One region of the Ensifer sp. M14 genome, then DNA from elsewhere that is predicted to be linked to it. Evidence: predicted binding sites of a transcription regulator. Region 1 holds the regulator's gene; each other region holds the start of a gene.
The links. The regulator LexA, encoded in region 1, represses DNA repair genes until DNA is damaged. The targets are predictions, from matches to a motif close to TGTTCNNNNTGTGTTCNG.

Region 2: parE (DNA topoisomerase IV subunit B) is a predicted target of LexA. The motif match lies at 5,703-5,720, and genes of this name have one in related genera.
Region 3: ruvC (crossover junction endodeoxyribonuclease RuvC) is a predicted target of LexA. The motif match lies at 1,963-1,980, and genes of this name have one in related genera.
Region 4: BLJAPNOD_RS16530 (DNA polymerase IV) is a predicted target of LexA. The motif match lies at 5,398-5,415, and genes of this name have one in related genera.

Annotation. Positions count from the first base shown of each region.
Region 1 covers NZ_QJNR01000004.1:2,950,192-2,957,821, reverse strand. The annotation lists gene BLJAPNOD_RS14215 (hypothetical protein) at 1-510, shown strand, start outside; partial or broken gene BLJAPNOD_RS36475 (GFA family protein) at 1,087-1,230, opposite strand; gene BLJAPNOD_RS14205 (hypothetical protein) at 1,419-1,565, opposite strand; gene BLJAPNOD_RS14200 (hypothetical protein) at 2,195-2,527, shown strand; gene lexA (transcriptional repressor LexA) at 2,648-3,367, opposite strand; gene BLJAPNOD_RS14190 (hypothetical protein) at 3,548-3,787, shown strand; gene BLJAPNOD_RS14185 (hypothetical protein) at 3,837-4,124, opposite strand; gene BLJAPNOD_RS35625 (hypothetical protein) at 4,600-4,743, opposite strand; gene BLJAPNOD_RS14180 (DUF4242 domain-containing protein) at 4,923-5,210, opposite strand; gene BLJAPNOD_RS35620 (hypothetical protein) at 5,531-5,695, opposite strand; tRNA gene BLJAPNOD_RS14175 (tRNA-Ser) at 5,923-6,012, opposite strand; gene BLJAPNOD_RS14170 (septal ring lytic transglycosylase RlpA family protein) at 6,290-7,321, shown strand; gene BLJAPNOD_RS14165 (D-alanyl-D-alanine carboxypeptidase family protein) at 7,382-7,630, shown strand, end outside.
Region 2 covers NZ_QJNR01000004.1:3,247,422-3,255,051, reverse strand. The annotation lists gene BLJAPNOD_RS15740 (flavin reductase family protein) at 1-255, shown strand, start outside; gene BLJAPNOD_RS15735 (aldolase) at 294-998, opposite strand; gene BLJAPNOD_RS15730 (DUF2336 domain-containing protein) at 1,072-2,211, shown strand; gene BLJAPNOD_RS15725 (hypothetical protein) at 2,305-2,721, opposite strand; gene BLJAPNOD_RS15720 (GNAT family N-acetyltransferase) at 2,964-3,446, shown strand; gene parE (DNA topoisomerase IV subunit B) at 3,521-5,584, opposite strand; gene BLJAPNOD_RS15710 (alpha/beta hydrolase) at 5,795-6,727, shown strand; gene BLJAPNOD_RS15705 (UbiA family prenyltransferase) at 6,857-7,630, shown strand, end outside.
Region 3 covers NZ_QJNR01000004.1:1,353,818-1,361,447, reverse strand. The annotation lists gene ruvB (Holliday junction branch migration DNA helicase RuvB) at 1-629, opposite strand, end outside; gene ruvA (Holliday junction branch migration protein RuvA) at 717-1,334, opposite strand; gene ruvC (crossover junction endodeoxyribonuclease RuvC) at 1,407-1,919, opposite strand; gene BLJAPNOD_RS06455 (LLM class flavin-dependent oxidoreductase) at 2,091-3,092, shown strand; gene BLJAPNOD_RS06450 (HAD hydrolase-like protein) at 3,198-3,833, opposite strand; gene BLJAPNOD_RS06445 (YebC/PmpR family DNA-binding transcriptional regulator) at 4,024-4,770, opposite strand; gene BLJAPNOD_RS06440 (DUF6636 domain-containing protein) at 4,857-5,366, opposite strand; gene BLJAPNOD_RS06435 (MBL fold metallo-hydrolase) at 5,383-6,219, opposite strand; gene BLJAPNOD_RS06430 (multidrug efflux RND transporter permease subunit) at 6,513-7,630, opposite strand, start outside.
Region 4 covers NZ_QJNR01000004.1:3,386,507-3,394,136, forward strand. The annotation lists gene BLJAPNOD_RS16495 (NUDIX hydrolase) at 1-421, shown strand, start outside; gene BLJAPNOD_RS16500 (MFS transporter) at 435-1,619, shown strand; gene rpmG (50S ribosomal protein L33) at 1,713-1,880, shown strand; gene BLJAPNOD_RS16510 (PleD family two-component system response regulator) at 2,427-3,794, opposite strand; gene BLJAPNOD_RS16515 (response regulator) at 3,812-4,183, opposite strand; gene BLJAPNOD_RS16520 (DUF3572 domain-containing protein) at 4,340-4,612, shown strand; gene BLJAPNOD_RS16525 (hypothetical protein) at 4,615-5,256, shown strand; gene BLJAPNOD_RS16530 (DNA polymerase IV) at 5,419-6,711, shown strand; gene BLJAPNOD_RS16535 (L,D-transpeptidase family protein) at 6,816-7,630, shown strand, end outside.

The sequences.
Region 1 (7,630 bases):
CAGTCGGTATTCGCCTTCGGCGGCGCGATGGTCGATGCGGACATGCTCCAGGCAGGCAATCCTTTCGGTGTCACATACGCTGACCTTCCGATCGTAGGCGTCGGCTACCAGTACTTCCCGGCAAGGATGGGCTCCTTCAGGTTCGGACTGGAAGCGGGGCTCGCCGGAAGATTCGGCGGGCATCCGAATGCGGAATTCTGGGGCGGCGTCGTCGGTCGCTACGACGGTTTCGAGATTGGCGATGCTGTCCGGATCTCGCCAGCCCTTACGTTTGGCATCAGCTATGTCACGCATACTCAGGAAGGACGGGAGCGCCAGAACGAGCTGGAACGTAACGGGAACGCCAGAACCCTGTTCTATCTCGGCCCCGAGTTGAACCTTTCCTTCGACACAATGCCCAACGTCGATTTCTTCTGGCGGGTTCACCACCGGTCCGGAGCCTGGGGGACGCTCGGCGACATGCACGGCGGCTCCAATGCAAATGTCCTTGGCATGCGGTTCAATTTCTGAAGGACCTTCTTCGCCTCCAAATCTTCCGAATGCCACGATTGTTGTTTCAATCGGTTGCGTCACTGCACGGCAGCCGATCGAATTCCTGGATGATCTCCGACAGCAAAAGAGGTGTGGCAAGCTGTGGCAGAGCCCTTTGCTTCTTAAAAGAAAACAATTCATGAAAGTGTGGCAACGTGCTGCCGTAAGTGATTGACATCCCGCCATTCCTCAAGTCCGGGCGAGGCCTCCAAAATTTCACCTAAAGCTTTATATTCGAAGCGCTCCTTCGGAACGCCGATCCTGCGTCGGCTTTAATTTCCGGGGAGCAGCAATCTATCTCGATTCCATCTATCGTTTCCCAGAACGGTTAAACCTTGCCTGAGATGCGCTCCTGCGGCTCAGTGCGGAGAACCGTGAGACGCAGGCAAGTCTTGCCTTGGGCGTTGGAGGAGCTTCGTCACGCCCCGACACTGATGTTTCGGCCGCAGTGACCGTCGCTCGTCGGGCGGACGGCAACGGTGGTGCTGTGGCGGCGCCATCACTCTCTTGCGCCGAATTGTCTGCGTGGGTCTGCTGGTGCCCTGACCGCGCCAGTCATTTTGCCCGAATGAACTTCAGTGTTCCCGGGAGCCTCGGCCCGGTCAAATCCATGGTGTCCAGCGGGTGATTGCTGCCGTCGTTGACAGGCAGTCCTTCGCAATCGAACGGGCTGATGCCTTGGAGGCATGCGGTGTTGACAAGGGGGCGGCCGATGAATGGCTGGGGCGATCGGGGAGCCGGGTCTCAATATATCGGTGCAGCCCATGCCAGCCCTCGGCAGTACCATCCGGGTATCCAGTGGATCTAAAGGCTGTCGCCGGCGGAACGTGCTGTCGCCGATCGGAAATCCACCTCCCGCTGCCTCGTTGGGAATATGCGCGGCCTGCTCAATTCTCCTGAACGGAAACGCCGTCCTCGCCAATCTTGATCTCGACACCGGCAGGTTTCGTTTCTTCGCGATAAGCATAGACGCCGAGCCCGATGACGGCGACAGCGAGCACGGCGATGACGAGATAAAGGCCATTACGGTTCATTCAGCAGTTCCTCACTTGGTTACGCGAATGGGTAACTAGGCTGCCATCGTCGAAAGGCAACGGTGCGATCGTCCGGTGCGGTCGGGTTAAAGGCAGCCATGGTTCGAATAAGCATCGGATCCGGTCTCCGTCCGTATGCGGTTTATAAGATTGCACCCGCACCCTTTGTGCCTGACGCGCTGACCTGCGCCCTCGATGGGCGAGCGACAATCGCTACAAATCCGATGCATGATTGCACCGCCATCTTATTCCACCGTGCTGGCTGTGCCGCGACGATATCACGTGGCCTGTCGATTCCGGCGCTTGCCGGTTGTGCCCTGCTTCGCGGGCCGTCAAGTTCCGGGCGCACCTGGCGCAGCTGTGGCGAAGTCTGCTTGCTACTGCTTCGCCGCCAAGGACGGTTGCTTTTCCTAGGCAATCCGCCGTCCGCGCGTGCGCTTCACGCGTCGGCGCAGCCAATAATCGTGCGCGCATCTGGTTTGCCGGCGACGTACCCCGAAATGGTGATTCTGCCTGTATTGTCAGTGCAAGGATAATTGTCTCTAGACGGGTTCAGGAATGAATATTCCGTCGATGCGAGCCGTATAGCTAGCGTCAAACAAAACCGACAATGGAGGAAATGACATAAAATGAAATGTAAGATCGCCCTGACCGCTCTTGCCATTTTTGCCGCAACGACGGCCACCGCAAGTGCTGAGGATCTCGTCTTTCAGCTGAAGAACAAGACGAAAGCCGTACTGACGAACTTCTATACGTCGCCGGTCGGCGTCGACCAGTGGGAAGACGATGTCTTCGGGCGGCAGGTGCTTAATCCGGGCGAGAGCATGGAAATTACCATCGCCGACGGACGCGATGTCTGCAAATACGACATGCGCTTCGAATTCGAGGAAGGCTCCGGTCTCGATACGACCGAAGACACGCAGGACCTCTGCGAGTTGGGCGAGTACTCCATACACGAATGAAAATTGTCGAGTGCTTAAAGCGCTCGACTTGATCACTTCCGTCTCGCTACCCCTTGAGGTGGCGAGACGTTCAAGCATAAGAAGGCCCTTCCAGCAGGAAGACAGCCAACGTCATCTGGCTTAGTGATAGCGGCGGATCAAGCCGACGAGCTTGCCCTGTATCTTGACGCGATCGGGGCCGAAGATGCGTGTCTCGTAGGCCGGATTGGCCGCCTCGAGCGCAATCGACGCGCCTTTGCGCCGGAAGCGTTTCAACGTCGCTTCTTCGTCATCGACAAGCGCGACGATGATGTCGCCGGGGTTGGCTGTGGTGGCATTGCGTATGATCACCGTGTCGCCATCGAAGATGCCGGCCTCGATCATCGAATCACCTTTCACTTCAAGGGCATAGTGCTCGCCGCTGCCGATCATATCGAGCGGCACCGTAATATCGTGCGTGTTGTTCTGTATCGCCGAGATCGGTACGCCGGCGGCAATACGGCCCATGACCGGAACCGAGACGGAGTTGTTGTCTGCCACCGGCGGCGCTTTTGCGGCAGCCGGGGCGGGCGCAGGAGGTTTGCCGAGGCTTCCCTCGATGACGCTTGGTGAAAACCCGCGACGCGGCTGAGCGTTTCCCGCGTAAGCTTCCGGCAGCTTGATGACCTCAAGCGCGCGCGCGCGATTGGGAAGGCGCCGAATGAAACCACGTTCTTCGAGCGCCGTAATCAGCCGGTGAATGCCCGACTTCGATGCCAGGTCGAGTGCATCCTTCATCTCGTCGAAGGATGGCGGAACACCAGACTCCTTCATGCGTTCGTGGATGAAAAGAAGCAATTCCTGTTGCTTGCGGGTCAGCATGGCAAGTCGCTCCAGAGGCGTGAAACAAATCAAGAACAGACACTATCTGTTCCATATGTGTTCCGCAAGTGCCTAAAATTCGGTGAATGTTGTATCAATTGTGCGCCTATCGGCTGCCTCGGTGCTGGGCATGCCATGCGGAGCTGCTATGCCTCGCGCTTTTCACGGAATGAGGGTGCAATGAAAAAGATGATTCGAATCCTGTTGACGATCGTCATCGCAACGACCGTCGTCCTCGGGTTTCGCTGGTATCAATACGTCGACAACAGGCAGAGCCCGTTCGATGAAGTCGGCATCGCATTGAACGCGATGATGCCGGGGCCGGTCCGCCAGTGGGGTTGTGGCCGGCTAAAGCGCACCTTCGGCAACGGACTGCCGCCGCACGGATGCGCAGCCAGTAACGGAAGCGAGTGGGAATAGCTCGGCAATAAGCCGTTGCAAGGCGGGCATCAAAGAAGGAGAGGGCGTTTCAAGCCGGCTGCGTTGCAGAACAGGCGTCCTCGAATTCCTTCACGGTCTCGGCCGAGTTGTCCTCCGGCAGCACCGCATCTGCCGCGTCGGTCGCGACCGGCGTGTCGCCTTGATAGACGAACGACTGGATATAATAGGCGATCGAGCCTTTCCAGACATTCCGACCGTCGATCTGCTGGCAGGGGATGGCCAATTCGAAGTCGGTTTGCAGGTCGTCGACCGTGGCCGCGCTGAGGGCGATGTGGGGCGATGCGATAATCGAGGCGATAAGCAAGGCTGCAAGCACGATGGACGTCCGCTAGGTCAGAAGTGGTGCCGATAGATTGGTTAACGATGTGAACCGTGCTTTCGTTCCGGAGTCCAGCAAGCAGACCGCGTACCGCGCGGTGTTCAACAGTTCTTTGCGAAAGACGATGACGACCCTTCAAGCTGTGGCCGCGAAGACACGAAGATTGGCGGGAAGAGCGAGCGTTTCGGGGCGTTTTTTACTCCTCCGGCATCGACCTCAGGCGGCATGGCTGGCGGCGGATCGATCTTCGCGGCTGCAATCGGGACGATTGGCAAGTGCCGCCGCCCGCAGTGTTCCTTGTGTCTGCGGGAAGGTTCACGCGCCGGTCGGGTGTCCTGCGGAGCCGGCATCATTTCTGGTTTCTCGTCGCGGGACCAGTCGCCCAGGATGTGCGGAGACGTGCACATCCCGTCCGACTGGCCACTGATAAAACGTACAGGCGTATTTGGTTCACGAAGTCGGAGCGGCTGCCTTACTTTTTGTCTTTCTTGCCCAAAGAGAAGCTGCTGCCTGCAAGCTTCACCTGGGAGCCTTCTGGCGTAACGGCGGCTTTGACGGTCTTGTCCTTCTTGGGCTTTCTAACCTCGCGGTTGCTTCGCACTTGACCTTTTGCCATGATCGTCTCCTTGGAAAGGCGTGCCGGGGAGCCCTTGTGGGCGCCGAATGACCGGCGGACTAGCGTGCATTGATACGGCCGGAAGTCAATGACGGCGCTCGGTGCGCATTGGTTCGGGCGGGCGGCATGGCCTGCAATGAAGTCAGTGTTCCGCTGGTGTGATTGTAACACCGATTCGGCTATTTGCCGCGACCCTGAGATGCTGTCGTAGGCCCAATCACGGCGGCGACTTCGGTGATCCTGTTGGCCGGAAATCCGCTTCTTTCTGCATGTTCGCGAATAACGTCGGCGGTTGGCGCCTCGTGGACGCAATAAATCTTGTCGCCGGCGACGTAGCTGGTGATCCATGTGTAGGGCACGCCAAGATCTGCAACGACCGCGTTGGATTTCGCCGACAGCGCGCAGAGGTCGTCCTGACTAAGCTTGTCGGCTCCGGGTACTTCACGCTCTATGATGAAGGTGGGCATCGCTCAGTTCCTCAACTGTTGGATGACCACATATGAAGGCGCCCTAATGAAGCGGGAGTCAACGTTTTCGGTTACCATAAGCCGTATCACGGCGATTTTACCGGAAGTCTCCGGAGCCCGGTCGAAAGTCGCTTTTCAGTTCGCTTTCAAGCGAGCCGGATCGAGCGGTTGGAGCGTTCGCAACCCTTGTCATATCGAGATTGGTGGGGTGCCCGATCGCGTTCGATAGCCCCAGCTCAACCTTTTCGGACCTTGCGCCAAGAATTGGCGGTTGGGCAGACGGGCTGACACTTTCTATGGCGAGAAACAACGACTGCAACTCAGTAGCTGAGACGGAAGCCGCCGGGACTTGCTGCCGATGGGTCCGGCACCGGCGATGGGCCTTGCCATTGGGCGTAGGTCGTGTTGGCGTCACCAGTGCTTGCGCATCCGGAAAGGGTCAGAAGGGCGAGAAAAGCGGCTGTCGTCAGATGTTTAAGAGGCATGGATTTCTCCAGTTGCGGGAGATTGCCCAGGCCTCGATAGGCCGGAATCAGACTTTCCCTCAAATCCTCGGGGATGGCAAGCAGACCTGGCGGCCGCCTTCCAAATGCACGCTTGAACACTGGCGCGACGGCAGGGCGTGCGCACGCCAAATCGACAACAGGACACCGCCAAAACGTTCACCTTGCGGTCGAGCACGATATTGAATGGCAAGAAATGAGACAGTTGATGGCGGAGGAGGTGGGATTCGAACCCACGGTACGCTTTCACGCACGCCGGTTTTCAAGACCGGTGCCTTAAACCGCTCGGCCACTCCTCCGGGCAGGGCGTTATTGCGCGAAGGCTTGTCACTTTGCAAGATTTAACATGCGTCGGCGGCAAGATTTTCTGAGCGCGTCAGCTTGCCCTTCCGTCTCGATAACCATTCGTAAACCATAACCGGAGATTTCGGGCGGCGGGCTGTCCGCCGGTTCGCAATTTTGCCTTGTTGCTGTCATGATTAATCGACTGTCCCGTTTCGGGACGCCGAGATTTCCGCTTGGGGGCAAGAGTGGAAGGTTTCGAGTACGGCTTGTTCGAATGATGTTGTGGGACAGATGACATCCAGTAAAAATGCGGCATATCTGATCAAGGGACTGCGCCTTGCGGCGGTTCCCGTGCTTTGCGCAACGCTTGCGGCGTGCGGATCGACGTCCAGTATCAAGAAGAGCAAGCCGAGGAGCAAAGAATACTTTGCCGAGTCGGTTTATGGCGTGAAGGCGAGCCCCCGTGTCGCTACCGGCAAGAACATCCCGAAGGGCGGTGGCCGGTTCCAGGTCGGTAAAGCCTATCAGGTCAAGGGCAAGTGGTATCAGCCGAAGGAAGATTTCGGCTACAACAAGACCGGTGTCGCGTCCTGGTATGGTTCGGCTTTCCATGGACGCCTGACCGCCAATGGCGAGGTCTACGACAAGCTCCATCTTTCGGCGGCCCACCCGACATTCCCGTTGCCGAGCTATGCGCGCGTCACCAATACTGAAAACGGCACCTCCGTCATCGTTCGGGTGAACGATCGCGGCCCCTATGAATATGGCCGGATCATTGACGTATCCTCGAAGACGGCGGATCTGCTCGACATCAAGCAGAAGGGCAGTGCCAAGGTTCGTGTGCAATATGTCGGTCGTGCACCGCTCGAAGGCAACGACATGCCCTATCTCATGGCGTCCTACGTCAAGAAGGGCGACCGGAGCCCGGGCGTAATGCCGGAGGGCCAGATCGCGACCGGCGTGATGGTTGCCTCGAATGAGCCGATGCGCAATCAGCTCGGCACGCTCACCATCCCGTCCAAATCGTCGCTCGATGCAAGCAGCCCGGTGACAGCCCTTGCGGCACCCGTTCCGCAGTTTTCCGCACCGCAGTCGCTGGAAGAATTCGTGATGCTGCCGGAGATCGGTCCCATCCCGCGCGAGCGGCCGGAATACATTCCGATGCCGGACGGCAACATGGCCTATGCGGCAGCCTATGTGGAAGTGCGGGTGAGCGATGCCAAATCGCCGTTTGAAGCGGTCATGGTCGAGACCAATCCGCTTACGCCCGATGCAATCGTTGCCCATGCCAGGCGTGAAGGCAGAACCGGCTCGATCCGGTAGCTCGGGACGTTGTGCCATTCTGACGACGCTGCTATGCCCAACGGGAAACCGGAGTTTCCCATGCGCTTGAAGATGCTTTCGGTCGTGTTTGGTTGCGCGGCGTTGCTTGCGGGCGCTGCTGCGGCCCAGACGCCACCGGTGGCGTTCGACACCAAGGCCAAACAGATTCTGTTGGTGGATGCCGAAACCGGCACCGTCCTGTTCTCCCGTGCCGAGAACGACCCCGTTCCACCCGCCTCGCTTGCGAAGTTGATGACGATGGAAGTCGTCGCCGAGGCGATCGCCAAGGGTGAGCTGTCGGCCGAAACT
Region 2 (7,630 bases), 300 kb from region 1:
AAGGCGCCATTTGTCGGCGAGGCCTATGCGGCGCTCGAATGCCGGATGACCGAGATGTTCCAGCCAAAGGGGCTTGATGGCGAGCCCTCGGACAATTACGTCGTCATTGGCCAGGTCGTCGGCATACACATTCGCGACGAGGCGATCCGCGACGGTCGTTTCGACATGGCGACGGTGCGCCCGCTCGCCCGCCTTGGCTACATGGATTACTGCGACGGCGGCGACGTGTTCCAGATGGTGCGGCCGACGCGCTGAACCGTCTTCGGTTCGGTGACGGGCTGTCAACGATGGCGTCAGACGTCGATTTTCAGCCATGCCGCTTGCTCCGGCGAGCGGCAGACCACGGACGAAAAGCCGTCGGCCCGGCTGGCAGCAAATGCCTGCCGGGCGGCAATCTCCGTCATGGCCGTCTGCGGCAGCACGTCGTAACAGGCAAGACCCGCTTCGCGGGCGCGAAGAACGGTGGCGGCGCGCCCGGCGGCAACCGGCGCGGCTGTGACCTGATCCTGCCGTACCGGCAGTGGTTTGCAGCCCGTTGCCGCCGCTAGCTTTTGGCCATCGAAAACAAGTCCTTCGAGACGTGGGGAGCTTTCGTGAAGGGAGCAGGGTGAAAGCACGCTTTCCGGGACCGCACCATATTCGGCAAGGATAGCAATCTGTTGCGGACGGGAACTGGTGCTTGCCTCCGCGACACGCAACATGACGTCGAGCCTCTGCACGTCCGCACGGCTCCTGCATTCGGAGAGCACGACACCGTCAACATCGTTGCGAAGCAGCGCGAAGAGTGTGTCCTCCGTCACGCGGTTGATCGGAGGGATCCGTGCGAAGATGCGACAGGCGCTTCTCGCGACGCCCGCTGGTCGAGCAAGCACGTCGCCGCCAAACCCGAACTCGACAATGAGGACATCAACGGTTCCGAGGACGGCGGACGTCGCAACAGGCGCGCCGACGCTCTGAAACAGCAGTGGCTTCATGGTTTTGAAGCGGTTAACGGACATGGTGAACCAATCTTAAACCTTTGCCGGCTAGGATTCCAACATCAGGTGGCTTTGGGTGTCTAGTGGGGCGTCGGTGATCATACAAGCATTTCTTCGCTGGGTGGAAACGGCGAGAACGGGCGATCGGGCTCGCGCTGCACGAGCCCTCGGCCGCGCTTACGTCGACGCGCAGATGAACGGCATCGATCGTCAGGCCGCCGAAATGGCCATGACCTTTCTGCTCGACGATCCCTCTCCAAAGGTGCGTTCCGCGTTGGCGGACGTGCTTGCAGCATCGTCCGATGTTCCGCGCGCCATCGTACTCGGCCTTGCCGAGGACCAGCCGGAAATCGCCTATACCGTCATCTCCCGCTCGCCCGTTTTGACGGACGAGGATCTTGTCGATCTTGCAGCTCGCGGCTCGGTCGAAACGCGGGCGCTGATTGCGGCGCGTACGTTCGTCTCGCGCTCGGTCTCAGCCGCCATCGCTGAAATCGGCGGCGAAGAAGAAATGCTGATCCTGCTGGAAAACGCGGGCGCCCAGTTGTCGCGCCGGTCGTTGAAGCGGATCGCCGACCGCCTCGGCCATTCCGCATCCGTCCGCGACCGTCTGCTCGATCGTGCTGATCTTCCAGGTGACGCGCGGCACGCGCTAGTCGAAGAGGTTGGGGCAGCCCTTGCCGCATTCGGCCTGGTCCAGATGGCGATAGGGACGTCACGGGTAGAGCGCATCACGCGCGAGGCCTGTGATGTCGCAGCGGTCGGCATGGCTGGTGCCCTGGCAGTGAACGAATTGCCGAACCTCGTCGCCCATCTGCGCGAAACCGGCCGTCTGACGCCGGCCTTCCTGCTGCACGCGCTTGTCACGGGCCGGGCGGAGTTTTTCTCGGCCGCGATCGTCGACCTCTCCGGCGTTGCAGAAAAGCGCGTTCGCTCGATCCTTTCAGGCGGCCGTATTCATTCGATCCGCGCGTTGTTCGAGAGCGCCGGTCTCGGGCGCGACGTCAGCGAAGCGTTTGCCGAAGCGGTCCTTCTTTGGCGCAAGGACGGCACGACGGGCACTGATGATTGCCGCGCCTCCGTCTGCACGGCGCTGCTTGCAAACCTGCGCGGCCAAGGCGCGTCTTCGCCGGCATGCAATGCAATGGCGGAAATTCTTGAGCGACTGGCCTTTGCCGAGCAGCGACAATCGGCTCGCGATTATGCTCAATTGGCCGCGCGCCAGGCGGCCTGACGTTACCTCACGGAAGCTGACGCTGACCGCGCGCCACGTTCGTCTTGGTCTCGACGACGACATATTCATTAATGTCGATTTCGTCTTGTTACATCAGTCGGTGAACCGGCGCGCCACCCACGAGTAACCGTCCTCGATATAATGAACTGGCCTGCTGACGAGGTTTTTCAGCTTCTCGCGGTCGGGGACGGCGCCGGAGAGAAATTCCAAAGCCCGTTTCGGCAGGCCCGCTTGCGTCTCGGTCGCCTGGGGCGATGGCGTCTCGGGCCGTGGAAGCGGAGCGGCCACCTCCTGCTGCGGTTCGTTGGTTGCAAGGCCGGGGCCGGAGCTCTCGCAGACGGCTACGACCACCGGATAGTTGGCGTTGGAGAAGCGCGGCAGCTGTTTCTGCGAATCGGTATCGCACTGCGCGATCGAGGGCCATGTCCCATCCACTGTCGAGATATATTGGCACTGGTTCACGTCGTGGTCACAGCCAAGAATGGTCATGACGATCAGGGCGGCTTTCATGGTCTGGCTGTGTCCATCTGGTGCATGGTTGTGCGTTTTTCCACGTCAACTTATGCCTGTGTGATTCTTCCGGAAATGGGGCGGTGGCTCGAATGCGCAGAAACAATTTGTTTCGTCGTGTCATTCGGATTGATGGGGCAGGTCCGCTTGTTGCGCAATTTGACGTATTGGCTCCCGATACGCACGACCGTAGTTTCTTCCGCGAACCGTATCAGAACTCAGAAACAGCCATGGATCGAAAATTGCCTGAAGTCACGATTGCTGAAGAACCGCCGCGCCAGCCGGAAATCCTGCGCCTCCTGGAGATGTCGGACGCCTATGCGGCGTCGCTCTATCCGGCCGAAAGCAATCATCTTGTCGATGTATCGACACTGGAGCAGCCGGCCGTATCCTTCTTCGTCGCGCGTTTCGATGGGGCTGTCGTCGGTTGCTGCGCGCTGGTCGAAGCCGGTGATGGCACGGCGGAGATCAAGCGCATGTTTGTCGATCCGCAAGCACGGGGGCTGAAAGTCGGAAAGCGTCTTTTGCAGACACTCGAGCGGCAGGCCAAGAGCCTCGGGCTTGATATGATCCGGCTTGAGACTGGCATTCACCAACCGGAAGCAATCGGGCTTTACAGAAGCGCCGGATATGTCGAGCGCCCGCCTTTCGGCAATTATCAGCCGGACCCGCTAAGTCTGTTCATGGAAAAGGCGCTGCATGCGCCTGCTGATCTCGACCGATAGGCCTTGTCGCTTCTGACGCCACATCGGGTGCCCGTCTGCCTGTAAGCAGATAGGCACCGCGACGGATCGGTCGATCAGATGTCGAGATTGTCGGCGAACACTGCCCGCTCCTGGATAAAGCGAAAGCGTGCGTCGGCCTTCGTACCCATCAGGCTGTCGACGGCTTCGCGCGTGCCTTCGAAATCGACGTCGTCGATCTGCACCTTCAGCAATGTGCGGAACTTCGGGTCCATCGTCGTTTCCTTGAGCTGCGCCGGCAGCATCTCGCCAAGACCCTTGAAGCGGCCCACTTCCACCTTGCCGCGGCCGTTGAATTCGGTGCGCATCAGTTCTTCGCGATGGGCATCGTCGCGTGCGTAAAGCGTCTTTGAGCCCTGGCTCAGGCGATAAAGCGGCGGCACGGCGAGATAGAGGTGGCCACCACGGATAAGCTCGGGCATCTCCTGGTAAAAGAAGGTGATCAGCAGCGAGGCGATGTGCGCGCCGTCGACGTCGGCGTCGGTCATGACGACGATGCGTTCGTAGCGCAGATCCTCTTCGCGGTATTTGCTGCGGGTGCCGCAGCCGAGCGCCTGGATCAGGTCGCCGATCTGCTGGTTGGCGCCCTGCTTTTCCCGGCCGGCGCTGGCGACGTTCAGGATCTTGCCGCGCAGCGGCAGGATAGCCTGGTTCGCGCGATTGCGCGCCTGCTTGGCCGAGCCGCCAGCCGAATCCCCTTCGACGATGAAAAGTTCGGCGCCTTCAGCGGTGTTCTGTGAGCAGTCGGCAAGCTTGCCGGGCAGGCGCAGCTTGCGTACGGCGGTCTTGCGGTTGACTTCCTTTTCCTTGCGGCGGCGGACGCGCTCGTCGGCACGCTCGATCACCCATTCGAGGAGCTTTGCAGCCTCCGCCGGGTTGTCGGCAAGATAATGGTCAAAGGGGTCGCGCAGGGCGTTTTCGACGATACGCTGCGCCTCTACGGTCGCCAGCTTGTCCTTCGTCTGGCCGACGAATTCCGGCTCGCGGATGAAGACCGAGAGCATGCCGGCGGCTGAAATCATCACGTCATCGGTGGTGATGATCGCGGCACGCTTGTTCTGCGTCAGTTCGGCGTAGTTCTTCAGACCCTTGGTGAGCGCGATGCGGAAGCCCGCCTCGTGCGTCCCGCCTTCGGGTGTGGGAATGGTGTTGCAATAGGAATGGACCTGCTGGTCGCCGCCATACCAGGTGACCGCCCATTCCAGTGAGCCATGGCCGTTCGACTTTTCGGACTTGCCGGCAAAGATCTCGCGGGTGACGGTGAATTCCTTGCCGAGCGTGGCGGCGAGATAGTCCTTCAGGCCGCCCGGGAAATGGAACACCGCTCGGTCCGGAATTTCGGAACCTTCAGGCAGCAGCGACGGATCGCACGACCAGCGGATCTCGACGCCACCGAACAGATAGGCCTTGGAGCGTGCCATGCGGAACAGCCGCGCCGGCTCGAAGCGGGCATGCGGCCCGAAGATCTGCGGATCGGGATGAAAGCGAACCCGCGTTCCGCGCCTATTGTGGACGTCACCCAGTTCTTCCAGCCCGCCCTGCGGTACGCCGCGCGAAAAGCGCTGACGATAAAGCTTGCGGTTTCTGGCGACCTCGACCTCCAGATCGTCCGAAAGCGCGTTCACCACGGAAACGCCGACGCCGTGCAGGCCGCCTGAGGTCTCGTACGCCTTGCCATCGAACTTGCCGCCCGCATGCAGCACCGTCATGACGACTTCTAGCGTCGACTTGCCCGGGAACTTGGGGTGGTTTTCGACCGGAATACCGCGGCCATTGTCGGTCACCGACAGATAGCCGTCAGCGTCGAGATAGACTTCGATGAAGTTGGCGTGACCAGCCACCGCTTCGTCCATCGAGTTGTCGATGACTTCTGCGAAGAGATGGTGCAGCGCCTTCTCGTCGGTGCCGCCGATGTACATGCCCGGACGCCGACGCACCGGCTCGAGCCCCTCCAGCACCTCGATTGCCGAAGCGTCATAGTCGCCGCTATCGCTGCCTTTGGGGGCAGGGCGCGGTTCTTCACGCGGAACCGGCGCTGCTCGCGCAACAGGCGCGGCGTCTGGCACCGCGGGCTTCGGTTGTTCGGGCATTGCGGAGAAGAGGTCGTTGCTGTCGTCCATGGGGCGTCTAGATCATTCCTGTCGTGCGGAGGTGGTCAAGGCCATAGCAAGACCGTGGTCTTGTCGCCATCCCCAGTCATTCGAATCACCCTAATTCTGCCAGACTCTTGCCGATTGTGCGAACAAAAGGAGAATGGCGGCGCCGAATGCCTGTAAAATAAAGCCTGAGCGTTGGCACTTGTCACCAACTGTTGCTTTGGTGCCGAGCCGATGGCAAGGCTTTGCGACGAACCAGGGAGCCCTTCGTTGTCCGTGTCCACAGCTCATTCTTGCTTTCGTCGGCTTAGCGCCATCGTGCTGTCCTTCGGGCTTGTTGCCGGGGCCGCTGCTCTCGCTGCGGCGCAGGTGTTGAAGCCATACAAGGATGATCTGTTTTCCTACGGCACAGTGCTTGAGCAGAGCGACAACGGCGACTACCGCGTCGTCGATTATCAGGAATTGCGCGACATCAACGGGCGTGACGAAATTCCGGAGCGGCGGGTCAAGCGCGCTTTCGTTTCTCTCGGCGTCAAGGGTGAGCAAGCCAACGAGACGCTCGACGTGGGCGGGCGCCGACTCGATGTGACACGCGTCGGCCCGGATCGCGGTGCGGCATTCAGCGTAATCTTCATCCACGGGCGAGGCGGCGACCGGCGCCTCGGCGCCAACGACTTTTCCTTCGGTGGCAACTTCAATCGCCTAAAGAACCTGGCTGTTGCCAATGGCGGCGTCTACTGTGCACCGAGCGTTCGGTCTTTCGATGCGGCTGGGGCAACTGATATTGCAGGCTTGGTCAAGCTTGCCGCCGAGCGCTCCGGCGGCCGGCCGGTCGTGCTGGCCTGCGCCTCCATGGGCAGCTTCATCTGCTGGGGTGTGGCACGGGACGCCGGCGCCGTTGCGGCCCTTGGCGGCATGATGATCATGGGCGGCGTCGCCGATCCCGATTTCACGAAGAGTGCCGCGTACAAGGCAAGGCTGCCGATGTTTTTCAGCCATGGCAGCAGGGATAGCGTCTATTCGGCCGAGAGCCAGAAAGCGCTCTACAGCACGTTGAAAGGGCAGGGTTATCCGGCCCGCTTCGTGCTTTTCGAGACCGGGTCGCATGGAACGCCGATCCGCATGACCGACTGGCGCGACGCCTTGAACTGGATCGGCAGCCGCTGAAGCGTACCGAACTACGCTCGGCATTTATTAACCAGACCGGCAATTTCCGGATGCAATCAGGCCGCTTGTTTTCACCTTTGAAAGTGATCGGCGCGATGATCTCCGGCAGATATTGCTGGGGTATATTTCATGAACGCGCACATCGAAACACGACAAATTCCGTTGTGTGTCGACCTGGATGGCACATTGCTGGCTGCCGACACGCTTTGGGAAGGCGCTGCGATCATCCTATTGCGCAATCCGCTGATGCTCTTCCCCATGCTCCTATGGCTGTGGCAGGGCAAGGCTCGCCTTAAACATGAAGTTGCTTCGCGCTCCGGCCGAAAGGCTGAGGACTGGCCCTACCGCCAGACGGTGCTGAATCGATTGGCTGCTGAGAAGGCCGGCGGGCGCGATATCGTGCTTGTCACCGGTGCCGCACCCGCTGTTGCCCTGGGGGTTGCTGCGCATGTCGGGCTCTTTTCTTCGATCATGCATTCATCCGAGGCACTCAATCTGACGAGCGGCCGCAAGCGTGACGCACTTGTCGACCGTTTCGGCAAGGGCGGTTTCGACTACATGGGCAATAGCCGTGACGACATCGCGGTGTTCGACGTCGCGCGTCGCGCGATCGTCGTTGCTCCCGATGCGGCGGCTGAGAAATGGCGTCGCAATCACGATGCAGAGAAGCTCGATACCGGCAAGGTGAGTGCCCTCGCTGCCTTGAAATCGATCCGCGTGCATCAATGGGCGAAGAACGTGCTCATCGGTGTGCCGATGATCCTCAATCATGAGGTCCTGCATCTCGATGCGCTGGTCAGCGTCATCGTTGCGTTCTTCGCCTTCAGCTTCCTTGCCTCTGCCGTTTACATCATCAACGATCTCTCCGATCTGGCCAATGACCGACGTCACGCGAAGAAGCGC
Region 3 (7,630 bases), 1.6 Mb from region 1:
ATCTCGCGGGCGCCGTCGTCGGTCATGCCGAGCCCCATCAGCCGGGATCCGCGACGCACGATCGATTCCAGTTCCTCGACCGTGTAGAAATTGAGCCGTACCGGAATGCCGAAACGGTCGCGCAGCGGCGTCGTCAAGAGGCCGAGGCGCGTGGTTGCCGCCACCAGCGTGAACTTCGACAGGTCGATCTTCACCGAGCGCGCCGCCGGTCCCTCGCCGATGATGAGGTCGAGCTGGAAATCTTCCATCGCCGGATAGAGGATTTCCTCGACCGCCGGATTGAGCCGGTGAATTTCGTCTATGAAGAGAACATCGCGCTCTTCGAGGTTGGTGAGAAGCGCCGCAAGATCCCCAGCCTTGGCGATAACGGGTCCGGAGGTCGAGCGGAAGTTGACGCCCAGTTCCTTCGCCATGATCTGCGCCAGCGTCGTCTTGCCGAGGCCGGGAGGCCCGACGAACAGCACGTGATCGAGCGCCTCGCCGCGGTTCTTCGCCGCTTCGATGAAGATCTTCAGGTTGGCGCGCGCTTCCGCCTGGCCGGTAAATTCGTCCAGCGACTGCGGACGCATGGTCGCATCGAGATCTTCGCCGCGCTTGTCCGGCGTTATCAGGCGAGCGGCATCAGTCATCCATCCGTTCCAATCGATCGGGCATTCGTGCACATGGTGTCAAAGAATATGGCCGTTTTGCATCGGCGGGCCCGACAACGCAAGCCGTCATCGCGCCAATTCCTTGAGGCCCAGCCGGATCAGCCTGGCGCTGTCGGCATCCTCGCCGCCATTCTTCAGCGCCGCGGCAACCGCATTGGCGGCCTGGTCGCGCGAGTAGCCGAGATTGGTCAGCGCCGACACGGCGTCGGAAACCGGCGCAGAGGCGACGCCTTCGCCCAGTTCCTGCTTGAGGCCGATCGAGCCGGACATTTCGCCGGCAAAGGCCGGCGCCTTGTTTTTCAGTTCGGTGACGATGCGCACCGCCACCTTCGGGCCGACGCCCGGCGCGCGCGACACCGAGGTCTTGTCCTGCAGCGCGATCGCGTTTGCAAGCTCGCCCGGCGTCAGCGTCGACAGAAGGGCGAGCGCCACCTTGGAACCCACGCCTTGCACGCTCTGCAGCAAGCGGAACCACTCGCGCTCCAGCGCCGTCAGGAAGCCGAACAGCTTCAGCTGGTCCTCGCGCACATAGGTTTCGATAAACAGCACCGCCGCCTCTCCCGCCGAACCGAGCTTCGACAAGGTGCGCGCCGAACAATGGGCGACATAGCCGACGCCATGCACGTCGAGAACAACGTGATCCTCGCCGATTTCGTCGATGGTACCCTTCAATTTGCCGATCATGTGGCGTCGTCTCTCATGAATGGATTGCGGGATGGCCGGACCGACCATCGGAAATTAATGGCAGAAGCGCAACTACCCCATCAGGGCCGCGAGCCGGCTGGTCACCGACAGGCGGTTGTGCGCGTGGCAAATGGCGATCGCCAGCGCGTCGGCAGCATCGTTGCCCTTGAATTCGGCCTTCGGCATCAGAACCTTCAGCATCATGTGGATCTGCTGCTTTTCGCCATGGCCGACGCCAATGACGGCCTTCTTGACCGCGTTCGGTGCATATTCGGCAACCCGCAAGCCCGCGCGCGCCGGCACCAGCATGGCGATGCCACGCGCCTGGCCGAGCTTCAGCGTCGCCGTCGCGTCCTTGTTGACGAAGGTCTGCTCCACGGCCGCCTCGTGCGGCTGATAGCTGTGCACCACTTCGGCAAGGCCATCGTGCAACTGGCAGAGCCGCGAGGCGAGATCCATGTCGCCATCAGACGTGACCGTGCCGGATGCAACGAACCGCAGCGAATTGCCGAGCGTTTCGATGATGCCCCAGCCGGTACGGCGGAGGCCCGGATCGATGCCGATGATGCGAATCGTGGTCTGCATGAAATTCACCCTATGCTGCGTGCCCGGACGCTGCCAGCAAAAAGTGAACAAAACAAAAACATCCACATGAGGCGGGCGCGACCGCCGGAAATCTCGAGCGCCACTCTTGGATTGAGGAATTTTGACCTTACATAGGTCTTCAATCAATTTCGCTCAATAAAGGCCTTGCTCATGGCGTCGTTCTCCGTCCTCGATCTCTCCCCGATCACCGAAGGCGGCAGTGTCGCCCAGTCGCTGGAAAACTCCAGGCTGCTGGCGCAGGCGGCCGAAGAGAACGGCTACAAGCGTTTCTGGCTGGCCGAGCACCACGGCATGAAGGGCATCGCGAGTGCTGCGACCTCGATCGTCATCTCCCATGTGGCCGCCGGTACGAAGACGATCCGTGTCGGCTCCGGCGGCATCATGCTGCCGAACCATTCGCCGCTGGTGATCGCCGAACAGTTCGGAACGCTGGCCGCGCTCTATCCCGGCCGCATCGATCTTGGTCTCGGACGTGCACCCGGCACCGACATGCGCACCGCCCAGGCCCTTCGCCGCAACATGGAGGCGAGCGCCAACAATTTCCCCAACGACGTGGTCGAGCTGCAGGCGTTGCTCGGGCCCGTCGCCGACAACCAGGCGATCATCGCGGTTCCCGGCGCCGACACCAACGTGCCGATCTGGCTGCTCGGCTCCAGCCACTACAGCGCCCACCTTGCCGGCATGCTCGGCCTGCCCTTCGCCTTCGCCTCGCATTTCGCACCCGACATGCTGCTGTCGGCGCTCGAAATCTATCGCGAACGCTTCACGCCTTCGGAAACACTTTCCAAACCACATGTGATGGTCGGCGTCATGGGTGTGGCGGCGTCCACCGACGAGGAGGCGAACTACCTCTTTACCTCGATGCAGCAATCCTTCGTCGCCCTGCGCCGCAACGCCCGCGGCCGGTTCCCCGCACCCGTCGCGTCCATGGATGGGTTGTGGAGTTCGGATGAAAAGATCTTCGTCGATCACGCGATGTCCTATGCCATCGTCGGCGGCCCGGAAACGATCCGCCGGAAGATCGGGACATTCCTTGAGCAGACGAAGGCCGACGAACTGATCATCTCCATGCCGATCTTCGACATGGAGGCGCGGCTGAAATCGCTGCGACTTTTCGCCGAGGCGCAGCAGCAGCTTTCAAAGGCGGCCTAAGCATGTCGCGCAAAAGTGCGCAGCGGTTTTGCGATAACGACATGCGGAAAAACAACGTTTAAAGCGCAGTCAGCGAATCCTAGAGATCGCGACGCGCTTAGCCTCTCAGCCCTTCGCGGCGTGGAAGGCCGGCGGGATGTCGTCCATCCGGTCAAAGAAACGATCCGGCCCGAGCGATCTCAGAAACGCCGGGTCGGCGTAGCCCCAGCCGACGGCGCCGGCACAGATGCGCGCCTTGCGGGCGGCCTCGATATCGCGGGCTTCGTCGCCGATCGCAAGGATGCGCGACGGGGCGATGCCGGCAAACTTGACAACTTTCTTGAAATGCTGCGCCTTGCCGAACAACGTCGCGCCGCACTCAAAAAGGTCGACGGCAGCGGCGGTCTCGCCCAGCGCCATGCGAATGGCCGCTTCGCCATTGGAACTGACGACCGCGATACCGACGCCGGCCGACTTCAACCCGGTCAGCATGTCGGACACACCAGGGAATAGCTGGATCGCCTGTGCCCGCCCTGCCATTTCCTTGCGCATGAACGTTGCTATCTGCGGCAGCTTCCACATAGGCACGCCCATATGCGCGATGATCTCGCGGCTGCCCATGGCGCGCAGCCCCTTGAACTCCTCGACGGATAGCTGTCGGAAGCCGAAGCGTGCGGCGGCAAGGTTGCTCGCCGCCATGAACCACTCGGCGGTATCGGCGAGCGTGCCGTCAAAGTCGAAGATCGCGAACTCATACGTCATCGGTGACTTCCCATCGGCGATATCCAAAGAAAAACCCGCGCCCTGCGGGACACGGGTAAATCAAAACATCTACAGCGCCCGCGCTCCCTATCGGGTGCGCAAAGGTCGCTGTAGCAGTTTGCATTGCCGCATGTTTTTCTCCCTGAACCGGATAGGTGTTAAGGGAACATGCAGGACGAATAGATCCGGATCAGGCAGAAAGCTTCGCCATAACCTCGTCGGAAACTTCGAAGTTCGAATAGACGTTCTGGACGTCGTCGTCGTCTTCGAGGATGTCGATGAGCTTCATCAGCGACTGTGCCTTCTCCTCGTCCACCGGCACGGTGTTCTGGGCTTTCCAGATCGCATTGACGGTTTCGGCTTCGCCGAGCGTGTCTTCAAGAGCCTTGGAGACTTCGCCGATCGCTTCGAAGCCGCAGATGATCGTGTGGCCTTCCTCGTCGGTGGTTACATCGTCGGCACCGGCGTCGATGGCAGCTTCCATCACCTTGTCGGCGTCGCCGACCGAAAGCTTATAGGTGATCTCGCCGACACGATCGAACGAGAAGGAAACCGAGCCGGTTTCACCGAGCGCGCCGCCGGCCTTGGTGAAGGTCGAGCGGACGTTGGAGGCGGTGCGGTTGCGGTTGTCGGTCAGCGCTTCGACGATAACGGCGACGCCGCCCGGGCCGTAGCCTTCATAACGGACTTCTTCGTAGTTCTCCGCGTCGCCGCCGGAGGCCTTCTTGATCGCCCGCTCGATGTTGTCCTTCGGCATCGACTGTGCCTTGGCGTTTTGGATCGCCAGACGCAGGCGCGCGTTCATTACCGGATCGGGCATGCCGGTCTTGGCGGCAACCGTGATTTCGCGCGCGAGCTTGGAAAACATTTTCGAGCGCACCGCATCCTGACGGCCCTTGCGGTGCATGATGTTCTTGAACTGTGAATGGCCAGCCATGGCACCCTCTGCATGCATGAATTTGAATGGAATGGGGCGCCTTATAGTTTTATTGCCGCTTTCCGTCCAGCAGGGCGCGTTTCTTTTCAGTCGGCGGAGATGCGTCCACGGCTGAGAACGAAGGCATGACCGTCGTCGCGGCGGCAGGAAAGGCCCGTTCGTTCCGAGATGCAGGAAAACGGTCCGCCCGACCACGTCGCCCCGTATTCGAGAACCGGCGCGGCAGAACAGCAGCTGGGATCCCCGACCTCGCGATTGATCGTCGCGACACCCGACCGTCCAAGCGTTGCCCTGACGTAACGCGGCGCGATGATATCGCAGGACAATTCCGGCCCGCCGTCTTCAGGTTGATAGGTCGCCGTGCCGCCGGCGGGCGTAAAGATGCAGCCGATATTGCCGGATGGCATCACGAACTCTTCCTGCTCGGCAACCGGTATCGCCGTCGCTTGTGGTGTCGATTGGGGTGTGGCTTGCGGCTGCTGTGTATCGGGAGGCGGCAAGCGCGGTGGCGGCGCGCCGCCGGCCAGAGCCGTGTTTTCCAGGGCCATGATCGAAAGAGACACAAACGCAACGACGCCGACCACTGACAACTTCATTGGGCAATCCCGATGTTCAGACGCCCTGGAGAATATAAATCAGCGGTTTGCTTGGCAAGGAACGCAGCGAGACTTTGACGCTTGTCTCGGTCGCGAAGCTCTTGTCGAAATCGTCGCCGAACATGTCGAGGAAAGCATTGATCGGCGGACCGCGCCGGTGCATCGGCAGGATTAACGCTGCACGCAGCCGCGACACGACGCGGCTCATGCTTTCGGCCCCCATCGTCAAGCCACCGTCGACCGGCACCATCAAGACATCGAGCCTGCCGATCTGCCGGTAGTGGCTGTCGTCGAGTTCGTGATGCAGATGGCCGAGATGGCCGATGCACAGGCCCGCCACCTCGAAGATGAAGATGGAATTGCCATCATGCTCCATCGTCATGGCGCCGGAACGGATGTCCGTGGTGACGTTGCGGATATAAGCGTCGCCGACGACGACATCGTGCCGCGCCGGCTCGCCATCATCACCCCAGCCATGCAGCACCGTGCGGATCGCCGGATCCGGCGTCAATGTGTAGTGGCTGGAATGGGCCTTGTTCATCGTCGCCACGGTCGGCGGAGCCGACGGGCGGAACAAGCCATTGTAATCCGTGGCGATCGAAACACCGCCCGGCGTCTCGATCAGAAAGGTGGAGTGGCCGAGATAACTGATCGTCACCTCGCCAGCGGACGCTTGCGCTGTCGTGGCAGCAGCCGCCGTGAAGCGTGCGAAGGTCGCCTTGGGCAAGGTCTCGGCGATTGCCTGGCATTGGCTGACCTGCGCGGGCGCTGCCTGCGCATGCGCGACCGACGGCCAGAAGGCATGCAGAAGCCAGATGGCGGCAAAAGTGTAGGCAAGGTAGCGGAGCATCATCCTTCACCTTTCACACCTCGCACGCATGACCTGTGCCCAAACACATTCGACTTGGGTACAGGTCGTGCGGCCGTTCGACAGGACCCTCGGCGAACGCTTCTCGTAAACGCCGCCGTCACGGGCGAGAGGAGGATTGTTCAAGCGCGCCGTTACGTCCAGCGACAAAGGTGCGGGCGGCACTCACGTTTGCGTCATTGTGCCGCCATGACAGACGATGCCTGCCTTCCTGTTCACAACGAGACGCCCCGGCGTTGTCACCGGGGCGTTGGGTCTTTGACTTCCGTGCGTCCGCGTCACTCGGCCGGCGTCGGAGCCGGCTCGCCTGCCGCAGCCGGCTTGCGACGGCGCAACGAGCGAAGCGCAACGTAGAACACCGGCGTCAGGAACAGGCCGAGGAAGGTCACGCCCAGCATGCCGGAGAACACGGCCGTTCCGAGCGATTGGCGCATTTCGGCACCCGGGCCTGTGGCGATCATCAACGGCACCACGCCGAGAATGAAGGCGAAGGCCGTCATCAGGATCGGACGCAGGCGCAACTGGCTGGCCTCGACCGCCGCCTCGATCGGCGTCTTGCCCTCATCCTCACCCTGACGCGCGAACTCGACGATCAGGATCGCGTTCTTCGCCGCAAGCCCGATCAGCACGATCAACCCGATCTGGGTCAGCACGTTGTTGTCGAGCCCCCGCACGAACACGCCGATGAGTGCCGAAAGCACACCGAGCGGCACAATCAGGATGATCGCCAGCGGCAGGACCCAGCTTTCATACTGCGCCGCCAGCGCCAGGAACACGAAGACAACCGACAGCGCGAAGATGAAGACCGCGGTGTTGCCGGTCTGGCGTTCCTGGAAGGCAAGCTCCGTCCACTCGAAAGTGGTTCCCTGCGGCAAGATTTGGGCGGCGAGCGCCTCCATCTTGTCGAGAGCCGTGCCGGTAGAAACGCCGGGCGCCGGGTTGCCCTGTATCGGCACCGATACGTACATGTTGTAGCGCTGCACGAGAGCAGGACCCGCAGTGTCGCGGATTTCGACCAGCGTCCCCATCGGCACCAGGGCGCCGGTGGCAGAGCGGACCTTCAGCGCCAGGATGTCGTCACGCTCCAGACGGTATTGCTGGTCCGCCTGCGCCCGCACCTGGTAGACACGGCCGAAGGCGTTGAAGTCGTTGACATAGGATGTGCCGAGGTTGATCGACAGTGCCTCGAAGATATTCGGGATCGGCACGTTCAAGGTCCTCGCCTTGTCGCGGTCGATCGCCAGGAAGTATTGCGGGCTCGACGCCGAGAACGTGGTGAAGACCCCGGTCAGCCCCTCGGTCTGATTGGCGGCGCCCATCATCTGGTAGGCAAGCCCCAGCACCCGGCGCATGTCGGCGCTCTGTCGATCCATGATCTGCATCTTGAAGCCGCCGG
Region 4 (7,630 bases), 440 kb from region 1:
CGCGAGAGCACTGGCGCTGGCGGCACTTCGGGAACTCTACGAAGAAGCCGGCGTTCCCTTGGGCACGCTGCATGCAAAGGCGCAAGCGCCACTGCCCTTTCTTCCAGAACTCGCAAACTTGCGCTATATGGCTCGGGCCATTACTCCTCCGGGACACTCGAGGCGGTTCGATACCCGCTTCTTCGCGATCTTCGCGGACGAAGCCGAAATCGATACATCGCGGGTTCTGGAAAGCCGGGAGCTCCAGGATTTGCAGTGGATCGATGTCAACGACCTGCCCTCGCTCCGGATACCGGAGATAACCGCTATCATCCTTTCGGATTTGAGAAGCGGCCTTAACACGGACCCGACGCTGCCCTATGAGCGCTCCGTGCCCTTCTATTTCGCGCGCCGTGGGCGGTTCATCCGCACGCTTCTCTAAGGACCACCGTCGCATGTCACAGCCGACGCCCGGGTGCCCAGCACCGGTTGAGGAAATTCACTGGCCGTCGCTGATTGCGGCGGTCTCCGCCATCAGCGCCGTCGGCATCGCCATCGGCCTCGGCCTTCCGCTGCTTTCGAGCATCATGGAGAAGCGCGGCATCTCGTCGACGCTGATAGGTCTCAATTCTGCGATGGCCGGCGTGGCCTCCATGGTCGCGGCTTCCTTCACGACCAAGTTCGCCCACCGTCACGGCGTGGCGCCGACGATGCTCTGGGCCGTGCTGCTCTCCGCAATCAGCGCCTTCGGCTTTTATTACATCACCAACTTCTGGCTCTGGTTTCCGCTGCGCGTCGTCTTCCACGGCGCCATTACCGTGCTCTTCATCCTCTCCGAGTTCTGGATCAACGCCACCGCACCGCCAGCGAAACGGGGCTTCGTGCTCGGTATCTACGGAACGGTTCTATCCCTCGGCTTCCTGAGCGGGCCGCTGCTCTTCTCGATCCTCGGCAGCGAGGGCGTCTTGCCCTTCGTGGTCGGCGCCGGCGTCATTCTGCTTGCCGCCGTGCCGATCTTCATTGCGCGGGACGAGAGCCCGGTGATCGACGAAAAGCCCGGCCGTCACTTCATGCGCTATATCTTCCTGGTGCCGACGGCGACCGCCGCCGTCTTCATCTTCGGCGCGGTCGAATCGGGCGGGTTGTCGCTCTTTACGGTCTACGGGACACGGTCGGGGTTCACCGAATCACAGGCAGCGTTGCTGCTGACCGTGATGGGCGTCGGCAACTTCATCTTCCAGATTCCGCTCGGCATGCTGTCAGACCAGATCAAGGACAAGCGCACGCTGCTGTCGGCCATGACCGTCATCGGCCTCATCGGCGCCCTTTGTCTGCCAATGCTGGTGGAAAGCTGGTTCCTGATGGCCATCGTCCTGTTGTTCTGGGGCGGTTGCGTCTCCGGTCTATACACGGTCGGCCTCAGCCATCTCGGCTCGCGCCTGCAAGGCTCCGACCTTGCCGCCGCCAATGCCGCGTTCGTTTTCTCCTATGCGGTGGGCACCGTTGCCGGGCCGCAGGTGATCGGCGCATCGATGGATGTGGCTGGCAACAACGGCTTTGCCTGGGCGATTGCAGGGTTTTTCGGCCTTTACGTCGCGCTTTCGGTTGTAAGGATCGTTTTGAATCCAAAACGGTCTTGACTTTTCGGCCGCGATTTGTAGTTTCGCGCCAACCTTGCCCGTGGCCCGCAACCGGTTTTCCACGGCGTTCAATTTCATAAAGGCAGGACGACCATGGCAAAAGCCACCACCATCAAGATCAAGTTGCTGTCGACAGCCGACACTGGTTTCTTCTACGTCACGACCAAGAACAGCCGTACGATGACGGACAAGATGACCAAGACCAAGTATGACCCGGTCGCAAGGAAGCACGTCGAATTCAAGGAAACCAAGATCAAGTAAGATCTGACGTTTCGTAGGATCAAGGGGCGCCAACCGCAAGGTTTGGCGCCCCTTTCCGTTGGTGCCCTGAAGCGGCCGTCCCGCCTCCCCCTTCGTCTCTCCCGAATGACAAGAACACAGCGGCACGAATCGAAAAGCGCCGCCCCTCACGGAACGGCGCTTTGAATGGGGGTCGGCTGGCTTCTAACCGCGGCACGAGGATTCCGCAGGTGTCAAAAGCCAACCGACCGACCCCACGACCCAGGAGATGCGGCGGACCTGAGCATCATGGGGTAACCGAAACGGATGGAAGCGACGCCCCCTCGTTTATCAGCATCACCTGAATATAGAAAAAAATCAACGAATTCTTAATGCGCGGAGCGGTGTTGCTCGGCGCATGGTTAATTCCGTACCGTCCTGATACATGTAAATTCGTGGCCGCCGCCGCCACCAACCGCCTTGGTAGCATCGGCGCGCCGAACAATACAACTTTAAGGGCATATCGCAAGAGGGATCCGGAATTTCATCATAGCGGCAGCGGATGAAGCCGCCGGTGGGTTCCGGTCGTCAGGCTGCAGCTGCCACCACGCGGTTTCGGCCTTCGTTCTTCGCTTGATACAGGGCCGTATCTGCGCGCTTCAACAGAGCTTCCGTCGTGTCGCCTTCCAGTTTGAGACCAGCAATACCCATGGAAGCGGTGATGACCAGTGCGCCGTCCGCATGCGGTATTGAGAACGGTTGGCTCTCGATGATATGCCGTAGCCGTTCGGCAACTGTCGCTGCCATCTCCGGCGACGTGTCAGGCATCACGACAACGAACTCTTCGCCGCCGAAGCGGCAGGCGAGATCAGCACCGCGCACCGTCGCACGGATGCGGCCGGCAAACTCGCGCAGCACCTCGTCGCCGACATCATGACCATAGGTGTCGTTGACCTGCTTGAACCGGTCGATGTCGGTCATGCAGATCGACAGCGGGCGTCCGCGCGCTGCAGCACGATCGAGCAGCAGCTTCAGATGATTGTCGAGGTAGCGACGATTGTGCAGACCGGTGAGGCCATCGGTGACCGCCAGTTCGATCGTCTGCTGCACACTCATTCTCAGCATGTCGTTGCAATGCTTGCGCCTGATCTGCGTCAGCGAGCGGGCAACGAGTTCATTGGGATCGACCGGTCGGATGATGTAGTCGGTAACGCCCAGATCGAGGGCCCGCACGATCATTTCGTCATTGCCCTGCTCGGTGATCAGCAGGATCGGGATGAAGCGCGTGCGCTCCAGAGACCGCAGCTGCGAGCACAACCGCAGGGGATCGTAGTCGTCGAAGTTGGCATTGACGATGACGAGGTCGAAATTGTTCTCGGCGGCTTCGAATAAAGCCGCCTGCGGATCGGAGATGACGGAGACCTCGGCAATCGGCTTTAGCGCACGCTGCAGCCGCTCCTGAGAGGACCCGCGGCCATCGACCAGGAGGATATTGCCTGGCTCGTCCGGGCGATCCTGGCGCGCCAGTTCCTGCAGGCCGATGGTCTGCGCCGTCTGGGCCCGCAGCCGCAGTTCGTCGCTGACGTTCTTCAGGCGGACGAGGCTCTTGACCCGCGACATCAGCTGCAGATCATTGACCGGCTTCGTGAGAAAATCGTCGGCACCGGCCTTCAATCCGCGAACCCGGTCGGAAGGCTGGTCGAGCGCCGTCACCATGACGACGGGAATATGGGCGGTACGCGGATTTGCCTTCAGACGCTCGCAGACTTCGAAACCGTCAATGCCGGGCATCATGATGTCGAGAAGCACCAGGTCAACCGGCGTCGTCTCGCAGAGCGACAGCGCCGTATGACCATCGCCGGCGGTCAGCACATCGAAGTACTCGGCGAGCAAACGCGCTTCCAGCAGCTTAACGTTGGCAGGCACGTCGTCGACAACAAGAATGCGCGCAGTCATATCAATTTTCCCGCCGCTCAGGCATCGCCAAGGTAGGTCTTGATCGTCTCAATGAACTTTGGCACAGAAATCGGTTTTGAAACATAGGCTTCGCAGCCGCCCTGGCGGATACGCTCCTCGTCGCCCTTCATGGCGAAGGCAGTCACGGCAATGACCGGTATGACGTGCAGCTCGTCGTCTTCCTTCAGCCACTTCGTGACTTCGAGCCCGGAGACCTCCGGCAGCTGAATGTCCATCAGGATCAGATCGGGACGGTACTTCCTCGCCAGCTCAAGCGCCTCCATCCCGTTGCGCGTCTGGATCGTCGCGTAGCCGGAAGCCTCAATCAGGTCTCGGAAGAGCTTCATGTTCAGCTCGTTATCCTCAACAATCATTACCTGTTTGGGCATGTCGATCCCTTGCTGTCCGTCGTCTTCTTGCAAGTCTTATCAAGACATCTAAGTTGCAGAACCAACGACTCGACCCATTTCCTCGAGTTCAACGATAAACCTATTTGGTTGAAAAATAGGTAATTCCGGGCGTAAAAACAGTAGGAGGCCAAGACATTGAAGAGAGCCGACGAAATCGCCATCGACATTCTTTCCTGGCTTGCCGGCGAGCCGGACCTGTTGTCTCGATTTCTCGCGCTGACGGGGACGGATCCGTCCTCCCTGCGCAACGCGATTGGCGAGCCGGGCTTCATGGGCGGCCTCGTCGCCTTTCTCATGGACCATGAGCCAACACTGATCGCTTTTTGCGAGGCAACGGATACGGCCCCCCAGGACGTGGTGCGCGCGCACCAGAAACTTTCCGGCGCCGCCGACCTGCAGGATAGCTGAGCGTGAACGACGCGATCTTCGAAGATAGCATCCGCCTCAGCGATCGCCCGCTTGTCGTCAGCGATATCGACGAAGTCGTGCTCGAATTCCTGAACCCCTTCCAGGCCTTTCTCGAAAGCTGCGACCATGTTCTCCTGCCGCGCTCGTTCCGGCTGACCGGCAACATCGTCCATCGGATAACGCAACAGGCGGCGAGCGAGGCCGCGGTCAAGGAACTGCTTGAGATTTTTTATGCCACGCAGGAGCGTTGGCAGACGCCGGCTGTCGGCGTGGTCGAGACCCTTCGCCAATTGTCCGAACAGGCAGACATCGTCTTCCTGACAGCCATGCCGCCGCGTCATGCGGCCGCGCGCCGTGCCCTGCTCGATCGTCTTGATCTTCCTTACCCTTTGCTCGCCTCCGAGGACCCGAAAGGGCCGATCGTGCAGCGTCTGCATGCCGGACGGGCACTGCCCGTCGTTTTCATCGACGACATCGCCCGCAATCTGCAATCGGTGCAGGAGCACGCGCCGTCCTGCCTGCTGATCAACCTGATGGCGAATGCCGAGTTTCGAGCGCTCGCGCCTGCGCCAGATACGTGCGTGCACATTGCTGCCGACTGGGCTGATGCCGCCAGTGCCATTCGCGCGCATTTCCAGCGGTAGCAACACCCAGCCCGACAGCGCGAGGCCCGCATGACGGAACTCGAAACCCGACCCGCGACTTAGCGTCGGCAACCTGACATGCAAGGCAATTTCCAACGCGGCCTCCCTTGAGACTCGCTAGCGTAGAGCGTAAAGTCGCAATGTTCAACATTTGTTCCAGATATGCTCGACAGTGGTTCTCAAACTCCAGGCTTCTGCCGTGATTGCCTTAGGGAACAGACCGCGACCGCGCGACGCTGCCTTGCCTGCGGTAGTCCGCGGCTTATGCGGCATACGGAACTCTACGACCTGACACTGGCCCATATCGATTGCGATGCGTTTTACGCGTCCGTCGAAAAACGTGACAACCCGGAGCTTGCCGACAAGGCAGTTATTATCGGCGGCGGCAAGCGCGGCGTGGTCTCCACCGCCTGCTACATCGCCCGCATCCACGGGGTGCGCTCGGCCATGCCGATGTTCAAGGCACTCGAGGCCTGTCCGCAGGCAGTCGTCATCAAGCCCAATATGGAAAAATACGTTCGCGTCGGTCGCGAGGTCCGCACGCTGATGCAGGAACTGACGCCTCTGGTGCAGCCGCTCTCCATCGACGAGGCCTTCCTGGAACTGAGCGGCACGCAGAGGCTGCACCACGATCCCCCTGCCCGAACGCTCGCGCGCTTTGCCCGCCGTGTCGAACAGGAGATCGGTATTACTGTCTCTGTCGGGCTTTCCTACTGCAAGTTCCTCGCCAAGGTTGCCTCCGATCTGCAGAAGCCGCGCGGCTTCTCGGTGATCGGCCAGGCTGAGGCCCTCGAATTCCTGAGAGAAAAGCCGGTGACCTTGATCTGGGGCGTCGGCAAGGCCTTTGCCGCAACGCTGGAGCGCGATGGCATCCGCATGATCGGCCAGCTCCAGACCATGGAGGAAGCCGACCTCATGCGCCGCTACGGCACCATGGGTCAGAGGCTCTACCGCCTGTCGCGCGGCCTCGACGAAAGAACCGTCGAGATTGACGGCGAGGCGAAAAGCGTGTCGTCCGAGACGACGTTCAATGACGATCTCGCCCGCTACGACGATCTCGTCACGCATCTGCGCCGGCTGAGTGAACAGGTCGCGCATCGGCTGCGCAAATCCGAACTGGCCGGCCAGACCGTCGTCCTGAAACTGAAGACGGCCGACTTCAAGACCAGGACGCGAAACCGCCGTCTCGACAGTCCGACCCGGCTTGCGGACCGTATCTTCCGCACGGGGCTGCAACTGCTGGAGAAGGAAATCGACGGCACGAAGTACCGACTGATCGGCATCGGCGTCAGCGATCTTTCTAGCCCCGATCTCGCCGACCCGCCCGATCTCGTGGATCCCGCAGCGACCCGCCGCGCTGCCGCCGAAGACGCCATCAACAAGCTGCGCGACAAGTTCGGCAAGGCAAGCGTGGAAACCGGCTACACCTTCGGTAGCCGCAAGCGCGATCACTAGTGCGTCATCGGCGCCGACTTGACGTTGCCTCGGCTCGATCCGGACGAATTCTTTAAAGATTGCAGTCTAAGCTCGTCGGCCAGTTTACGTGTTGGGATGAGTGTATGGTATCGCGTTTCGCTCTCACGGCCAGCGTTGTCGTCTTCCTGTTTTCGCCTGCCGCCGGCTTTGCCGGCAGCGGTGCACCGCTGCAGATCATCGTTTCCAAGAACCAACAATCGCTCGTCGTCTATGACGGCGACGCGGTGATCGCAACATCTGCGGTCTCCACGGGCAAGGCCGGACATTCGACACCGACGGGCATCTTCTCGATCCTCGAAAAGCGGCGTCAGCATAAATCCAACATCTACTCGAACGCGCCGATGCCCTTCATGCAGCGGCTGACCTGGTCCGGCATCGCACTGCACGGCTCCAATCACGTGCCGGCCTATCCCGCTTCCCACGGCTGTGTGCGCCTGCCGAGCAAGTTTGCCGCCAGCCTCTTCAAGATGACGTCGCGCGGTATGCACGTCCTGATAACTGACCATCAGGTCAGCCCCACCGAAGTATCGAGTGCCATGCTCTTCCAGCGTCAACCGGCGCCGGGCGACAATCCCGCGCCGCTGTCGGACGTGCCACTTCGCCCTGCGATAAGTAAGGCCGAGAACGTGCCGATCGAAGTGGCGATGACGGAGACATCGACCATTCCGTCAGCCATCGCCGAGGAAAGCCGCGAGCCGATCCGAATGCTGATCACCCGGCGTGGGGAGCGTGATATCCGGCGCGACGTCCAGTCGGCCCTGAACCAACTCGGCTATATCGCCGGTGTGCCGGACGGCCACATCGGCCCGGATACGACTGCCGCCATCAGCGCGTTTCAGACTGCCGAGGGGGCGGTCGTCGATGGGAAGCTGACGCCAGAACTGACAGACGCCATCTT